4 regions of the Succinispira mobilis DSM 6222 genome follow, and region 1 is predicted to be linked to each of the others. Evidence: riboswitches for the same ligand, from Rfam matches in the RefSeq annotation. Region 1 holds a riboswitch; each other region holds the start of a gene.
The links. Region 1 has a riboswitch for cobalamin ahead of SUCMO_RS0105510 (adenosylcobinamide amidohydrolase). Riboswitches for the same ligand answer to the same signal wherever they lie in the genome.
Positions count from the first base shown of each region.

Region 2: it holds a riboswitch for cobalamin, as region 1 does, so the genes downstream of both, nikB (nickel ABC transporter permease) here and SUCMO_RS0105510 (adenosylcobinamide amidohydrolase) in region 1, are expected to answer to the same signal.
Region 3: it holds a riboswitch for cobalamin, as region 1 does, so the genes downstream of both, SUCMO_RS0104905 (hypothetical protein) here and SUCMO_RS0105510 (adenosylcobinamide amidohydrolase) in region 1, are expected to answer to the same signal.
Region 4: it holds a riboswitch for cobalamin, as region 1 does, so the genes downstream of both, SUCMO_RS0103555 (sirohydrochlorin cobaltochelatase) here and SUCMO_RS0105510 (adenosylcobinamide amidohydrolase) in region 1, are expected to answer to the same signal.

Region 1 is NZ_KB913028.1:1,148,942-1,153,176, reverse strand. Features, by position in the region: gene cobN (cobaltochelatase subunit CobN) at 1-2,123, opposite strand, end outside; gene SUCMO_RS0105510 (adenosylcobinamide amidohydrolase) at 2,138-3,229, opposite strand; adenosylcobalamin (AdoCbl) riboswitch at 3,312-3,450, opposite strand; gene SUCMO_RS0105505 (hypothetical protein) at 3,479-3,808, opposite strand; gene SUCMO_RS0105500 (MerR family transcriptional regulator) at 3,890-4,235, opposite strand, start outside.
Region 2 is NZ_KB913028.1:1,694,658-1,698,892, reverse strand. Features, by position in the region: gene SUCMO_RS0108015 (ABC transporter substrate-binding protein) at 1-653, opposite strand, end outside; gene nikC (nickel transporter permease) at 733-1,563, opposite strand; gene nikB (nickel ABC transporter permease) at 1,565-2,509, opposite strand; adenosylcobalamin (AdoCbl) riboswitch at 2,603-2,733, opposite strand; gene SUCMO_RS0108000 (Na+/H+ antiporter NhaC family protein) at 2,946-4,235, opposite strand, start outside.
Region 3 is NZ_KB913028.1:1,035,920-1,040,154, reverse strand. Features, by position in the region: gene SUCMO_RS0104915 (aminotransferase-like domain-containing protein) at 1-517, shown strand, start outside; gene SUCMO_RS0104910 (hypothetical protein) at 584-982, shown strand; gene SUCMO_RS0104905 (hypothetical protein) at 1,040-1,549, opposite strand; cobalamin riboswitch at 1,777-1,924, opposite strand; gene SUCMO_RS0104900 (Rossmann-like and DUF2520 domain-containing protein) at 2,281-3,123, shown strand; gene panB (3-methyl-2-oxobutanoate hydroxymethyltransferase) at 3,135-3,968, shown strand; gene panC (pantoate--beta-alanine ligase) at 3,981-4,235, shown strand, end outside.
Region 4 is NZ_KB913028.1:752,524-756,758, reverse strand. Features, by position in the region: gene citF (citrate lyase subunit alpha) at 1-1,097, opposite strand, end outside; gene SUCMO_RS0103570 (HpcH/HpaI aldolase/citrate lyase family protein) at 1,099-1,971, opposite strand; gene SUCMO_RS0103565 (citrate lyase ACP) at 1,973-2,260, opposite strand; cobalamin riboswitch at 2,412-2,585, shown strand; gene SUCMO_RS0103555 (sirohydrochlorin cobaltochelatase) at 2,702-3,577, shown strand; gene SUCMO_RS0103550 (acetylornithine transaminase) at 3,725-4,235, opposite strand, start outside.

The sequences.
Region 1 (4,235 bases):
AAAGTTTTTGTTAGAGCTGCAATATCGCCATTTTCTAGGCGCGTTAAAGAAAAAATATATTCTGTTAGTTCATCTGACTGTGGTGCTTCGCCTAAAATATGTAGACCACAGCGCATTTGCATATTTTTTATATCCGTAACATAGCTATGTAATTTCCCCACATAATCGTCGAAATGCGAACAGTCACTTTCTAATATTTCTTCGGCTAAATTTGCCGCACTAGCTTTTTCTCGAACTAGATCTTGCAAAGTAGCAATATTTTCAGGTTGAGTAATTTTAAAGTGACAATATTCATCTAAAGTTTTTTCTAGTTCTTCTAATTCTTCATAAGTCCCAGAAGTTGTCATTGGTGGACTCAAATAGCTAATTAGGCAAGCGGCACTACGACGTTTAGCTTGGACCCCTTCACCAACCACCGTAATCCAATAATGGTAAATATTAGGCATATCTCCAATAGAGATATCTGGATAACAAGCTTTAGACAAACCCGCACCTTTACCTGGTAACCATTCTAAGGTACCATGCGTACCGACATGAATAACTGCATCAGCTTGCCAAATATCACGTAGCCAATGATAAAACCCAATATAATGATGTGTTGGTGCACAGTCAGGCGAATGAATTAATTTACCGGAATCTTCTTCAAACCCCCGCGGTGGCTGCACTGTTATAAAAACATTTCCATTAATAGTCCCAGGAATTAATAACTGCCCGTCATAATTAAAGACATCCCCAGGCGCTTCTTGCCAATCTAGAGTAAGTTGCGCCTTTGTTTTCTCATCAAGTTTTTTGAAAAAATCTAAATAGGCTGCAGTAGTTAGATGACCATATGCATCGGCAATTTGTCGCTCTGAAATATAGCGGCGATCATTAGTTGCATTAGCGGTTAGTATTTTCATAAATTCTTGACTATTTTCTGGAATCCAGTCCACTTCATACCCTTGTCTTGCCAACTCTTTTAATAGTAAACGCACACTTTCAGGCGAGTCTAAGCCAGCGGCACTGCCAATATTAGAATTTGAAGCTGGATAATTATGAAAAACAATAGCAACTTTTTTAGCACTATTCTTCTTATACTTCAAATTTGTCCATTTTTCAACTTTACGTGCTAATAACTCAATTCGCTCGGGTAAACATATATAACGGGAACGACCTTCGTCCGTTCTCTCATTAGTAGCCACTGGAATGGAGTGAATAACTCCGTCAAACTCTGGCAAGCTAATACTGATTGAGATTTCCATCGGCGTCATACCTTCACAACTTTTCTCCCAGTCAACCTTATTATTAGCCAACGTATAGGCTTGTAAAATCGGCACATTTAAATTTTCTAGAACAGCTAAGTCTAAAGCTCGTGTTGTTGTCAAGGAAAATTTTATACAATTTATAAGTACGTCAATAATCGGTTTTGTATCTTGATAAAAATATTTAGCAAAAGCCTCGCGCAAACCTTCTGAATCAATATCGGGGTTAGCTTGTCCATTACTGAAAACAGCAATTACATTTAAGTTTCGTGCTTCTAACGCTTTAATAATTTCCGTTTGATAAGATAAATCTCCTAAAATCCATTCATCCCGATAAAAGATTAAACCAATAGTAGCCCTATTGGGTCTGCAGTACTTTGCTTGATAGCTGGCTAAGTCTTCATAAATATTTTCGCTTGCATAGTGATAGATGCCATTCCAAGGCAAAAGTTTCGGTTCATAATAGAACTGTTTTTCGCCTAAGATTTCACTGGTTAACCATAACAAACAGTTTTCAAAATTATTTATGCCCCCATAATTAAAGTATTTATAAATTTTATTTTCCTGTTCCTTGCTAAGTCCCAAACTTAAATTATCTTGACCGGCATCAGCTACTAAAAAAAGATGCTTAATTTTCACTTGTTGCATAAAAGCTGACAAATTTCTTAAAAAGCTGCAATCTAAGCCAGTTCCCATCCATTTTATTAAAACTAAGTCTTGTTTTTCTATCAGCGCTAACCATTCTTTTCCCCAAGGAGTACTCTCACTAATTTGGCATTGGCTAAATTCTGTGGCAACTTTGTTTAAATCAAGCAAGGCTACTGCTTGTTGCCAAAACCAAATTTGCCGTTCTATATTAGTTAAAAATAAAATTTTCTTCATAATTTCTTACTCCCCTACTGTTCTACTGCTAATTTATCAATTAATAGTTGCAATAAAGCTGCTTCAATTTTAGTTAAAAAATCTTTTAAGTTACTAGCTTGCTCGAGCTTTAGTTCAATTTGAAATTCAGTCGCAATCTGCATTAATATTTTATTTAACCATAAATCACATTCTGTAGCGTTAAGCAAGCCCCAGTTAAATTGATCTAATAAGTGTGCTAATAAAGATATCGGTACAACGAGGCTCTCTTTTTTAGCATAAATTTCACAAATTTCTAGAAACTGCGGTTTGATAACAGGGGTGGCTACAATTTGCAAATATTGTTGCCACAAAGATTCGGTATTAATTTGGAAACGTTTTAAACGTTTGAAAACATCATGTTGATTTTTCGGATTTAAACCACTTTGCTTACTAAGAGCTTCTTTAACTGCTTGAATTACTGTTTTTCCAATTAGTTCTCCTAATTTAGAATGTTTGCCCGCACTTTCCATATACAAAGCGCTCATCGAATTGGCAACCACTATCGTTTGATCTGTACCTGAACCAGTGGCCAAACCATAAGAATAGTTGCTTCCTGCTAGCAATTCTTGAATTGCCGCAGTTTTAGCTTCGGTACATGTAACTAAAGCTCTGGCTATAGCGCCAGCTGGCATATCGGCATCAATTACCAACATAATATTTATTGTGCCCAATTTAGCAGGCTTTTCAGTTGGTTTATAAAAATCAGAGGGGTCACCTACCCGCCCACCATTTATCTCGATTCCGCCTGTTACTATCGCTGTAACCGTCAAATCCTCATATTTAAGCATGGAAATAGCCACATTATCCATGTTCGCAGCAGTGCCCATTCCGGATACCTTATTAGGATCCAAGCCAATTTTTTGGGCTATAAGCCGCATGTGTTCATCATAAGAGTCTGCTAACATTTTAAAACCAATTCCCGCACCAATTGTCCCATCATGATTAAAAACTGCAACTAATTCTTCACGATAGCCACCATTATAAAGGGAAGTACTTAGAACTTTACGTTTACCTGCAAAAAATAAGACTATGCTCTTTTCGTATCTATATGCAATATCACCTGTGCTTAGCTCTACTAATTTCAAAATATCCACCTCAAAATTTTAAAAATAAAAGTGTCTTCCTGCAAAGCAGAAAGACACTAATGTTATAAATTTATGCAAACATTAACTCTATCCTATCGCTCGTAGGTCAAAAGAGAATAAACTTAAAATGGTCTCTGGCTTCGATAATAATTATCTTACAGTGACGGGATCGCGATGGCTTTGCACCATACTTCTCCAAATTAAGCTTTATATGTTATTGTATTCTGACCTTAATTGTACTACGAAATTTTAGTGTTTGCAATGCCCAGTTCCTGTGCTAGCTAAAACATCTTGGAATATTTTATGTACTTCTTCAGAACTTTTACCACTTTCCATGGCTTTTTTGGCATGAATAACTGCTGAACGATATTTTTTGTGAGCCTCATCTGTAGGAATAGATTCAATGTTCATTGGATCAAAAGCCATAATTTTGTGGAATATTTCATGAATTTCTTCACTTGTTTTTCCAGCAGCTTTTGCCGCTTCAACATGTTTCATTGCACTAGCATAGCGGTGCTTAGCGTGTGGATTATCAGGCAGTTCATATTTGGGATGTCCAGTTTCTTTATTAGTATGCATATAATCACCTCATTATAAATTTTTAGGTTAACCCAGTTATCATTCTAGAGTATATACCGCATATAGAGTCAAGCCTTTATTTTAATCTAAATAATCAACTTGCAAAGCAATCTGAGCTACATATTCTTGCGGATTAGCTGTCGACCAATGATTTCTCAGTTGGCTAATATAGCCTTCTCCCACAATTTGCAATTTATTAAGTTCGATAAATTCTTTAAGCTTTTTTATTGCTTTACCATAATTTGCATGACAGCAATCCGGTGTAAATATCGTAGCATATAAACCCGCAGGCTTAATTGTAATGTTTTGGTACTCCGTGGGCTCACTAATTCGCGTAAAAATTTTATTTATATTTGTGTAACTATTATTAAGCAATTGTTCTTTTTCTAGAATATAACCCATTAAATATTCATTTAAAATTCTACTA
Region 2 (4,235 bases), 550 kb from region 1:
GATTGCAGGGCCATAGCTCTGGTATTGGCATCATCAATAGAAGGAATTTCAATGGTTTTAAAAGGCACGGTTCCATCCCAATAGTTAGGATTAGCTTCCATTATGGACTTAGCTTTAGTAAAAGATTTAACGACATAAGGACCAGTACAAATTGGACCTTGTTTAGCATAATCCCGATCTTTGACGCTGGTGTCGATAATTACAAATAATGGATCGGCAAGCATCCCAGGTAATCCCGGGCAAGGTTTGGTAGTTTTTATAACTAAAGTTTGCCCATCAGCAGTTATTTCAGCATATTCGAAAAAAGTTTTAGCGCGATTAGATTTAGCAAATACCCGCTCAAGAGAACTTTTTACAGCTGCAGCAGTTAATTTGTTGCCATTAGAAAATTTAGATTTATCATTAATTTTAAAAGTCCAAGTTAATTTATCCGGGCTGATTTGCCAACTTTCAGCCAGCCAAGGAGTATTATTCATTTGTTTATCAAATTTAACTAAACATTCACCTAGACCGTAACGAACTACTACCCAGGCAAAATAGTTATCTGTAGGTTCTAGACTATCGGCAAAATTGGTTACAGCAAATTTCAAGGTATCTTTGTTGGCAGCTTTATTTTTATCGCCGCCACCACAACCGAGAACAGATAAAGACATAAGACCAATACAGGTGATTGCTAAAGCTTTTTTTAAATTTTTACACACAAAAAACACTTCCTTTGTTTTTATAAATATTTTAATCTTCTTGGCGGGGGTCTAAGACATCACGGAGGCTATCGCCCCAAAGATTTAAAATTACTACAGTAACTAAAATTGCTAAACCGGGATAGAGCATTAACCAAGGCGCAGTTTGCAGTTGTTGGCGGCCTTCATTAAGCATTAAGCCCCATTCGGGAGTAGGTGGTTGGGCACCAAAACCCAAAAATGATAGACCTGCTAACTCCAGCATCATACTGCCAATATCAGTTGCAGCGGTAATAATCATTAATGGAAGAATATTGGGGGCAATATGCGTCCAAAGAATATGCGTTGGTTTGCCACCATTAATAATAGCGGCCTCAATAAAGTCGCGCTTTTTTATTTTTAAAACTAAGCTACGGGCTAAACGAGCATATTTAGTCCAGCTAACGATAGTTAAGGCGATAATTGCATTAGTTAAACTACCGCCCATAATTCCAGCTACAGCAATCGCTAAAATCATCCCTGGAAAAGAAATCATAATATCAGAAATTCGCATAATTACAATATCAATTTTTCCACCAAAATAGCCAGAAATAACTCCTAAGCTAGTGCCGATAATAAATACACTGGTAACTAAGGCTAAAACAGCAGTTAAGGAGTATTTAGCTCCGTAGAGAATACGCGAAAAACAATCACGTCCTAGTTTGTCCGTTCCGAATAAATGTTCTGCCGAAGGGGGTTGAAATGCATTTTGCAAGGTTGCATCAATTGGATTATAGGGAACAATTAGGGGGGCTGCTAGGGCTGTTGTAAATAATAAAACGGTAAGAATTGTATAAATTGCAAAAGGACGATTAGTTTTAAAACCAATTAATAATTTATCCATTTTAGTTACCTCCTTTTTTTAAGCGAGGATCGAGATAACTATAGGAAAAATCAACTAGAAGATTAATACACATATAAATTAAAGCAATCCAGAGAACGATACCTTGAACTAAATTAAAATCACGGTAGGTTATTGCTTCCACAGCTAAACGACCTAAGCCAGGCCAAGAAAAAACTATTTCAATAACGGCTGCTCCGCCTAATAAAGAGCCAAGAGACAGACCTAAAAGGGTAACTAAAGGTAGCATGGCATTAGGCAGAACTTCTTTAAATAAAATATGTTTTTCGCTTAAACCACGGGCACGGGCACCGATAACATAGTCTTGATTAAGTTCTTCTAAAATTGCCGTTCTGACTTGGCGGGTATATTTAGAGGACATCGCAATTCCTAAGGTTAAGGTCGGTAAGATAATTGTATCTAAGGCAACGCGACTGCCGACAATAGGTAGCCACCCTAAATGTAGTCCAAATAACCAAAGTAACATTAGTCCTAACCAAAATCCAGGAATAGAAATGCCGAAGAAAGTTAGAAAACGAACTGCAGCATCAAAAAAGCCATTACGTTTTACTGCCGCGAGAACTCCTAGAGGGACAGAGACTACTAGCATGAAGCCTAGAGACGCTAAGGACAAGAAGCAGGTAGCTGGTAAGCGTTCCCAAAGTATTGTGGTAACTGGTAATTTGGCCATAAAAGAATAACCAAAATCGCCGCTCACCGCTTTTTCTAACCAGGCAAGATACTGAAAAATAAAGGGTTTGTCTAAACCGAGTTCATGTCTTAGAGCTTCCACTTCTGCTTCAGTGATGAATAAGTCTTCGCCACCGGTGATCATTTGTTTGACAGGATCGCCAGGTGAAAACATAGTTAAGGCAAAAGTTAAAAAGCTAATTCCCAGCAAAACCAATAATATTTGGCCAATTTTATAAAGTAATTTTTTTTTCAAAATAAACCTCCTTAGAAAATATAAAAATAAAAATCTCCTGTTGCTATAGTAAGCAGCAGGAGATTTTAAATTACAAGGTAAAAGCAATCATAAATCAAGCTGCTTTCCCGTCACTCGCAGGCAAAGCACTAAAATTAAAGGCAGCGATCTGACTTACACAAAATTGTGTTTACAGTGGCGTGACCGTGTCGGATTTACACCGAACTTCCCTTGATTTAAGCCTAATTAGGCACCTTTAACTATAATATTATGTTTTAAGAAACTAAATAAGATAAGGACATTTTAGCATATACCAGATATATAGTAAAGCTGGAAATTACTTTTTGTAAAAAACACAAATATTTTTGTAAAAAAAGCAACAAAATAATAAAAATTATTTTACTGATGTAACTTATTTAGCTTAAATATAGTGTCAAATGGAGACAGTGATGATGAATTGTTAGGTGTTTTTTTTGCTGATAATATTTATTAAAGCAAATATTCCCATTAAAATTGGATAGAATAAATAAGGCAGAATTTCAATGGGGGCAAGGGTTAAGCCCACAGCAGTAGCGCCAGCACTAGCATACAATAGTTGGGCTCCATAAGGAATAATCCCTTGCCAGACAGAAGTGAAAATATCTAAAAGTGCCGCTGTACGGCTCGGAGAAAGTTTATATTCATCAGCGATATCTTTTGCAATTGGACCAGCCATAACAATGGCAATAGTGTTATTGGCAGTTGAAATATCTACCAAGGAGCTAAGCGCAGCGATACCTAGTTCAGCACCTTTTTTGCTGCGAACACGGTTTTTTATGGTCGTAAGTAAATAATCAATCCCACCATTTTCTTTAACTAAACCAATGATTCCAGCGACAACAATTGAAATAACGGTTATATCATACATACTCATAATTCCACCAGTACCGTCTTTGCCGCTCGCGATAACGGAAAAAATATTACTTGCAGCAATCGAATTAGTAAACACACCTATTATAATAGATAAAATTGTGCCTGCGATTAAAATTAAAAAAACATTTAATCCGGATAGTGCACCAACTAGAACTACTAAGTAAGGCAAGATTTTCAGTAAATCATAGTTTAAGTTTTCACTAATGCGATAATTAGCATTCCAAGCTAAAAAAAGAAATAAAGCGATAGTTATAATTGCAGCTGGCAGGACAATAAAGAAATTTTCTTTGAATTTATCTTTCATGGCACAGCCTTGTGTACGAGTGGCAGCGATTGTGGTATCAGAAATCATTGATAAATTATCTCCAAACATTGCACCGCAAACTACTGCGCCAATGCACATTGCACCGAGAAAGCCGGTTTTTTCGCTGATGCCTACGGCAATAGGGGTTAAAGCTACTATGGTTCCTACAGAAGTGCCCATTGCCAAAGAAATAAAACAGGCAATAACAAACAAGCCCGCTACGGCTATTTTGGCTGGTAAAATTGATAATCCTAAGTTTACAGTGCTTTCTACACCACCAGCAGCTTGCACAGCCCCAGAAAATGCTCCTGCTAAAATAAATATTAGACACATAATCATAATGTTTTCATTGCCCATGCTTTTGGCAACAACTGCAAGTTTTTGGTTGAAGTTAAGCCGGCGATTTTGTAAAAATGCAATAACTAAGGCAATTAAAAAAGCAACAATTGTCGGTAGTGCATAGAAACTATTTGCAATAATCCCGCTACCGATAAATAACAAAAGAAAGACGATAATAGGCATCAAGCCACTGAA
Region 3 (4,235 bases), 110 kb from region 1:
TAAAAATAAGCAAGTGGTGTTTCTAGGAACTTTTTCCAAAACATTTTGTCCGGGATTACGCATTGGTTGGGTAGCAGGCTTTGATAGCTTAATTGAGAATTATATCACAATTAAACAAAGTGCCGATTTACACACTAGTACCCTAGACCAAAGAATTGTCGATGCCTATATGGATAGTTATGATTTTGACGCGCATATTGCTAATTTGTGCAATTTATACCGCAGACGTCGTGATACTATTTTACAGGCCATGGATGAATATATGCCCCCGCAAATTTCTTATACTCGCCCTAATGGCGGATTGTTTTTGTGGGTTACTATGCCTAAACATATAAATTCAAGAGATGTATTTTTAGAATGTGTGGCTGAAAATGTAGCTTTTGTTCCAGGCGATTCTTTCTACCCTAGCACACCACAGTTCAACTGCATGCGGATCAACTACTCAAACATGCCAGAAGAACGCATTATCGAAGGCATTAAACGTCTTGCTACCGTTTTGAAAAACTTTGTTAATTAACAAATAAAATTTACGCCGAACAGATTTTTTTGCTGTTCGGCGTCTATAATTTGGAGATGATCTTTAATGTCTAAAGGCTTTGAACGTAACCAAGAGCACTTAGCGCAACTTAATGCATTGGGTAGAGAACTAACACGTAGAGCCAAATCCAAATGCGAATTTTGTAATAGCGCTGGTAAAAAACTGATTATTTATGAAGCAATTATAACTAAGCAAACTGTAAATATCGACCATTGCTTGTTTATCTGTGAAGATTGCCTAACCTTATTACAACACCCACCCAAACACAATCCGAGTCAACTACACTTTCTTAGCACTACAATTTGGAATGACACCCCGATAGTTAAAGCTTTGGCTATTGCACAAGTGCAAAAACTTGCTCCAGTTCTACCTTGGGCGCAAGAGCTTCTAGATTCAGTCTACCTTGAACCAGAAATTCAAGATTTAATTGCACAGTTAAAATAAAAACCACGTTTTCGGAGAACTTCTTTTAGATAGCTTCTCCTGAAAACGTGATTTTTGCTATTTTAACAATATTTCTAACATGGCTTCCGCAAAACTATTTTTAGGAACTGTGGCAAATTGACGGTTATTGCCTACTACTTCTTTACTAGCAATCAAATTATTTTGTCCAGCAAAAATCTCCGTTTTTTCCACCAGATACATTTTTTTCGCAACATCAAATTTTATCGTTAACTGACAATAGGTTATTATATCTTCACCTGCTAATTTACTTGCATATTGCTTATTTAAACGCTCTAGAACTTCTTTATTCGTAAACACCGTTTTAACTAATACGCTCACCAATTTATGCTCTTTAACGATACTGTCATTAGCATAAGTGTAAATTCCTATATCATTTTCTAAAATTGGCTGCCAACGTTCTTTTTCAATTTCTTCTAGAGTAGGTTTGGGTAAAATCGACATTTCCCAATCTAAGCCTTCGCCATTAACTACACCCGTAGCTGCAGATACTGTTTTACCTAAGCTTAATACTAACAATAATACGCCTAACAACAATATTTTCTTCATAATCAACACCCCTAATCTAATTAAATGTATCATTTTGCTGACTTGAATTTAGCTAAGATAAAATTCTCAAAAATAAAACTTTTATTTCTAGCTCCACTAAATCTTGTTGATAATAAAAACATCACCACCTTCCTCAATTTTTAGACAGAAAAAAACTCCCCTTGCTATAAAGGGGAGTTTTAGTTTTTATGTGCACTAAAAAACCCTCTTTTCCTGTCGCTCGCAAGTCAAGGTTTTAATAAACAGTTAGTTCTGACTCTGTTTTAAGTTTTTTCTGCTATTTAAACTTAAAACTTTACAGTGGCGGGACCGCATTGGCTTTGCACCAATTTTCTCTAGCTAAAATCTCTAGCTCCTGTTTATTTTTTTATTTAATTTTCATATAATACGCAAAATTATACCATAAGTTATTTTATCAAACAAGTGATTTTAATTTTAGAAGTATTAAAAAACAATTACAAAGCAGTACTCTACTCCCAATATTTTTTTATTACTGCTACTTGCCTTCATTTTTTTTTTATGCTATTATCTTACTTGTGTGAGGCTATCTTTTTAGAAGTTTACATACTAGCTAGTATTCTATTTGAAAATTTTAATACCGCTTGGATCAGACTAGACCGAGACGGCACAATAAAGCACACTTATCTTAGTGTTTCTTTTTCCTGTGATTATTCACGCCTCTCTTTCTAGAGAGGCGTTTTTTTATTTTTAATTTCTAAGGAGAAAATTTAATGAACCAAAAAATCGCAATAATCGGTTTTGGAAAACTAGGACAAACTCTAGCAAAGGCCTTAAAAAATACAACTTGGAATTTGGTTGGTGTTTTTGATAAAGAATGCGACAAAGGTAAAAATATCGTACAAGCGCTTCAACTAAGGTATTATGATAATCTAGAAACTTTATTATTCGAGGCAGATATTATCTTTTTAACAGTTCCTGATAACTTAATAACCACTCTAGCCCAAAAAATTGCTACATTAAATTATAACAACAAAAATCAATATTTTTTTCACTGTAGCGGTAGCCAAAATCTAGATGCCTTACAGCCTCTTCATACAAGTAATATTGGCTGCTTTCATCCTCTGCAGGCTTTTACTGAAAATACTACTAGCTTAGAAAATACTTATGTCGCTATTGATGGTGAACAAAGTAGCTTAAATATCGCAACCAAACTAGCTCACACCTTAAACGCTGTCCCTATACATGTACCGGCAAATGACAAACCTCTCTATCACGCAGCGGCTTGCATTTTATCAAACTACTTAGTTAGTTTAACTTGTATCGCTGAAGACATTTTTATGAAATGGTCTATTCCTCGCGAAGCTTTATTTGGACTGCTTCAAAGCACTGTCCACAATATTGAAAGAGCTAAAAACACAGCCTCAGCTTTAACTGGGCCTCTAAGTCGCGGTGATAGTAGTACTATTTCCCAACACCTAGAAGTTTTACCAGATAAATATCAACATCTGTATTGTTTACTCGGTTTAAAAACCTTAGATATAGCTAAGGCAAATGGTACAATTACTGACAATAACTACCTAGAGCTCAGAAATTTATTAAACAATAAAATTTAAGGAGATTATTAATGTCTAATTCAATTGTTACAACTAGCACAATAAAAAATTCTAAAGGAATAAAGCCCTTAACTATGATAACCGCCTATGATTATGCTTTTGCTAAAATTTTCGACCAAGCTGGCATCGATATGATTCTAGTCGGTGATTCACTAGGTAATGTTATCCTTGGCTATTCTTCCACTTTACCAGTTACAATGGAAGATATGATTCATCATACCAAGGCTGTTACTAGAGCTTGTAGTCGCACGTTGGTGGTTGCCGATATGCCGTTTATGAGTTATCAAGTGAGCACAGAACAAGCTCTAATAAACGCTGGACGGTTAGTCAAAGAAGCTGGCGCACACGCCGTTAAACTTGAAGGCGGTGCAGAAATCACGGCCACGATTGAAAAACTCGTTCAAAGTGGCATTCCCGTAATTGGACATTTAGGCTTAACTCCCCAATCTGTAAATCAATTAGGTGGCTTTAAAGTCCAAGGCAAAACCTTAAGCGCTGCGCAAAAAATACTTCAAGACGCACAGGCTTTAGCAACCGCAGGCGTATTTGCTCTAGTCTTAGAGTGTATTCCTCACCAATTAGCTCTAAAAATAACTGAAAGTGTTAACATCCCTACTATTGGCATTGGTGCTGGGAATAATTGTGATGGTCAAGTTTTAGTTTGTAATGACCTTCTAGGCTTAAATACTGAATTCACCCCTAAATTTGTAAAAAAATATCGAAATTTACAACAAGAAATTTTCACAGCTACTCAAGAATATATTAATGATGTTCAAACTAGAACTTTTCCTGCTACCGAACATACTTTTAGTATGCAAGATGAAGTTTTAGAAAAATTATATTAAAAGAGGTTTTTTATGAAAGTTTGCACAAAGATTAATGAAATACGAGCTATTTTAACCCAAGCTCGTACTAGTGGAAAAAGTATCGGCTTAGTGCCAACCATGGGTGCTCTCCATGCTGGACATGCCTCTTTAATTGCGGCTTCAAGCGCTAGAGACGACATAACTGTTGTGAGCATTTTTGTCAATCCTACTCAATTTGCGCCTAATGAAGATCTTGCTAAATATCCTCGAACCTTTGAGGCAGATAAACAACTGGCCTCAGCACAT
Region 4 (4,235 bases), 400 kb from region 1:
TTAAAGCCAGTATCAATTTCTGTCGCCCCCAAAATAACTGCATCCAATTTATTGACAGCTGCACCACTATTAAAAGGACTTGCATAAACACCGGCGCTAATTTCCAAATGGTTAGGATTTTCTAAAAGCGAGCGTATTGCACCATGTTCAAAGCCTTGAACATCCATAATTGCCTGAAAATAACCTTCTTCTAACATTTCGACCATATAATTTGTTATTCCACCAAGCATAAAACTTCCCTTAATTTGCTCTTTTTGCATAATTTGTTTTACAAAATGAGCAGTAGCTAATGAAGCTCCACCTGCACCTGTTTGAAAAGAAAATCCCTCTTTTAACAAGCCCGAGCCTTTAATTACTTGAGCAGCATTTCTTGCAATTATCAAACCCACTGGGTCCTTGGTAATTTTGGTTGTCCCTGAGACAATACCCGCGGCATCGCCAATGCTTTCAACCACCAATACATAATCTACACGATCTTGAGCTATCGAAACTGGATATAGCGGATAAGGCATTAAATTGTCAGTTATCGCAACTACTTTCTCAGCATACTGTGCGTCTGGCATTGCGTAACCCAATGAGCCGCAAGCTGATTTTCCATATACACCGTTAAGATTGCCGTAGCAATCTGCAGCAGGAGCTGCAATAAACGCAACATCGATCTTTAATTGTCCACACTCTATGGCTCTGGCCCGTCCTCCATGAGTACGCATTGTAATTGGTTTAGCTAAAATTCCTTGTGAAACCGCCTCAGCCACTGGGCCTGAAATGTAATTAGTATCTAATTCAGTTACTACACCATTTTTAATATGTTCAATTAATGGTTTATGGCTAGGAAAAATAGAACTAACCGCAATTTTTAAGTCTTTTAACTGCAACTTAGCGGCTACTGCTAATACCATATTTAAAACATAATCGCCATTACGTAAATGATGATGAAAAGATAAGGTCATACCACTTGTAATTTTCAGAGTTTTAAAAGCATCTTCAATACTTGCCAATAGCTTATTGTCACTAGGTAAATTTCTTTTAACTAGCGGTGCATATCTACGCATCTCTGGTTGTAAACAAAACGCTCCTTGAAAATCTATCTCACGCATTTTATAAATCCTCCTTGCTAATTAAACCTGCTCTTAACGCTAAATCCAAGACGATATTGGCTCTATTTGCAACTGGTGCATCAATCATCTTGCCCCCCAAAGAAGCCACACCTAAACCTGCGTTTTTAGCCTGTTCTAAAGCATTAACAACTTTTCTAGCCCAATTTATATCCTCCAGTGTAGGATTAAATACTGCATGGATGCCTTCTATTTGTCTGGGATTAATTGATAGTTTGCCTTTAAAACCTAGCGCTTTGGCTAAGCGAGTATCTTCAACTAGACCCTCATCATCAGCCGCATCTGTGAAAGGCGTATCAATAGATTGCAAGCTAAATGCCGCTGCGGCATTAACAATTGCCATCCTTGCTGCAAAAATCTCTTCCCCTGATTTAGTTCTTTTTGCTCCTAAAAATGCTGTATAATCCTCCGCCCCTAAGGCTAAAGCAACTAACCGAGAACTTGCACCTGCAATCTCATAAGCATTAGCTATCCCACGCGGAGTTTCTAACAAAGCAATTAACTTAATATTATTAGCTATCGCACCTTGTCCATCCAAAAGTTCTGTAACTTTTTTTATATCTGCGCCACTTTCTACTTTAGGAATCAACAAAGTGTCGGGAGCACACTTTGCAATAAACGGAATATCTTCTAGACCATAAGTATCTAACGGATTCACCCGCACAACTTTTTCACAAGTTCCATAATCAATAGTTTTCAAAGCCTGTGCTACTAAAATTCTTGCCGCATCCTTTTCCGTTGGTGCCACGGCATCTTCTAAATCTAAGATAACCCCATCAGCTTCAAATAAATTACCCGCTAAAAGCATCGCTGGGTTATTGCCTGGCATAAACAATAAGCTTCGTCTCATTCTCATTTTAGATTTTCGCCTCCTTAATTGCCCCGCTACGCAATAAGGCAGTAACTAACCGTGCTTCAATCGTAAAGTCTACTGCCCCTCGATCAAAAGCCTTAATATCTAAACCCAAAACCTGATAATCTGCTAAAACTTTATGCATTAACTTTGTAATGGTTTCTCCATATTGTAGCATTACAATACTATCTAAATCGATATTATTATTACCACTATTGTTGGGCGTAACAACAATTGAAATATCTCCCGACTCTAGTGTTCCTGCTTTAGCCATGACAATCTCTGTTCCCATATCTTATCTCCTTATCTTTAGGCTAAATTTAGCTTTATTCAGCCATTTTCTTGTTAAAATTGTAACATTTAAACTTTTTTTTAGCAACTCTTCCTTCCGGTTAATTGGCTCTTTACTTGACACAAAAAAAATTTTTAGCTATAATCAGTTCTAGATGAATAAAAACATAGGTGCCCGCAAGGGCTCAATAGAGAAATCAGTAAAAGCTGATACGGTCCCGCCACTGTATGGAGGAGTATTTTGCACAATGCCACTGGTAAAACTGGGAAGGCGCAAATGTACGATGAATCCAAGTCAGGAGAACTGCCTATGTACAATCACCGAAATTTACCTACGAAGGATAGGGAGGGGGTTAGAAGCTAGTTTTTTCTATCCTTGCCTTTGGGCAGGATTTTTTTGTTTTTTAAGACTAACAAATTAAGAAAAGAGGTTTCTTGGATTATGCAAAAATTTATAAAATTATTATTGGCGGTGTGTTTAATGTTATCTTTCACGATGAGTGCCAGTGCTCAAGCAGCACCTACTAAAAAAGCTTTAGTTGTAGCTAGTTTTGGTACAACATTTCCAGACACTTTAAAAAATGATATCGAAGGCATTGAAAATGCTCTAAAAAAAGCTTTCCCAGATCGCGATTTTTATCGCGTATTTACTTCTAACATCGTTAAAAAACGTATTGCAGAACGTGATGGTATTGTTATTGATGACTTGAAAACAGCACTAGATAAACTTGCCGCTCAAGGCTATACAGATGTACTAGTGCAAACAACTTTGCTTACACCAGCAGAAGAGTATAACAACAAGATTTTACCTGCAATTAAAGAATATCAAACAAACAAAACTTTTCAAAAATTAGTTATTGGCAAACCTTTGCTAACTGAAGATAAAGACTTCAATCTCGTAGCCAAAGCTTTAACAACTCAAATGCCTAAAAACCTTAATTCAGATCAAAGCGTTGTGTTTATGGGACATGGTTCACCACATATGCATAATGTGGCATATGATAAATTACAGGCTGCTTTTGATAAATTAAATATCCCCGCTGTAATTGGTGTGGTTGAAGAAGATGATCATCCTAATTTCGAAGATATGCAAGCAACAATTGCCAAGCGTAAAATCAAAGAAGTAATCCTTATGCCACTAATGGTAGTTGCTGGTGACCACGCTAATAATGATATGGCTGGCGATGAAGATGATTCTTGGAAAAATCTTCTTAGTGCCGATGGTTATAAAGTAAGTGTAGTTTTAGGCGGCTTGGGTCGCAACTCTGAAATTCAAAAAATCTATGTAGCTCATGCTAAACAAGCTTTAAAAAACTAATATAAATGTAAAACATAAACAAAGAAGGTGCTGGCGCATTAAACTAGTGTGCCAGCACCTTCTTATATCTAAATTTAAAAATTTCAAAGAGTAAAAAGAGCTGACGCTAGCGATAATTTTTCATCACTAATGCGCAGCTCCTTCTTTTTAAGCTTCTTTAATCATTTCTTGCAAAACTTCATTAATAATCTGCACCAGTTTGTCTATCTCTGCTTTACTGATTATAAGCGGCGGCGCAATTCTAATAACATTGTCGGCTGTATTGTTAATAATCAAATGCTTCTGCAAGCATTTTTTCACAAACAATTTTCCATCTAAGTTTAGCTGCAAACCAATTAATAAGCCTTTTCCCCTTACATCTTTGATATAAGCTGGATATTTACTTTGTAAATTTGTCAATGCTTCTTGTAAGTACTGACCTTTTTCCCGAACTTGCTGCGGCATTTGCTCTACCTGCATATAATTCAAAACTGCCAAAGCGACTGCACAAGCCAATTGATTCCCCCCAAAGGTCGAGCCATGATCTCCTGCTTTAAAAGCATTTGCAATTTTATCGTCTGCTACAAAAGCACCAATCGGAAACCCTGCTCCCAAGGCCTTAGCTAAAGTCATAATGTCGGGCTTCACACCAACCCCTTGATAGGCAAACCATTCGCCT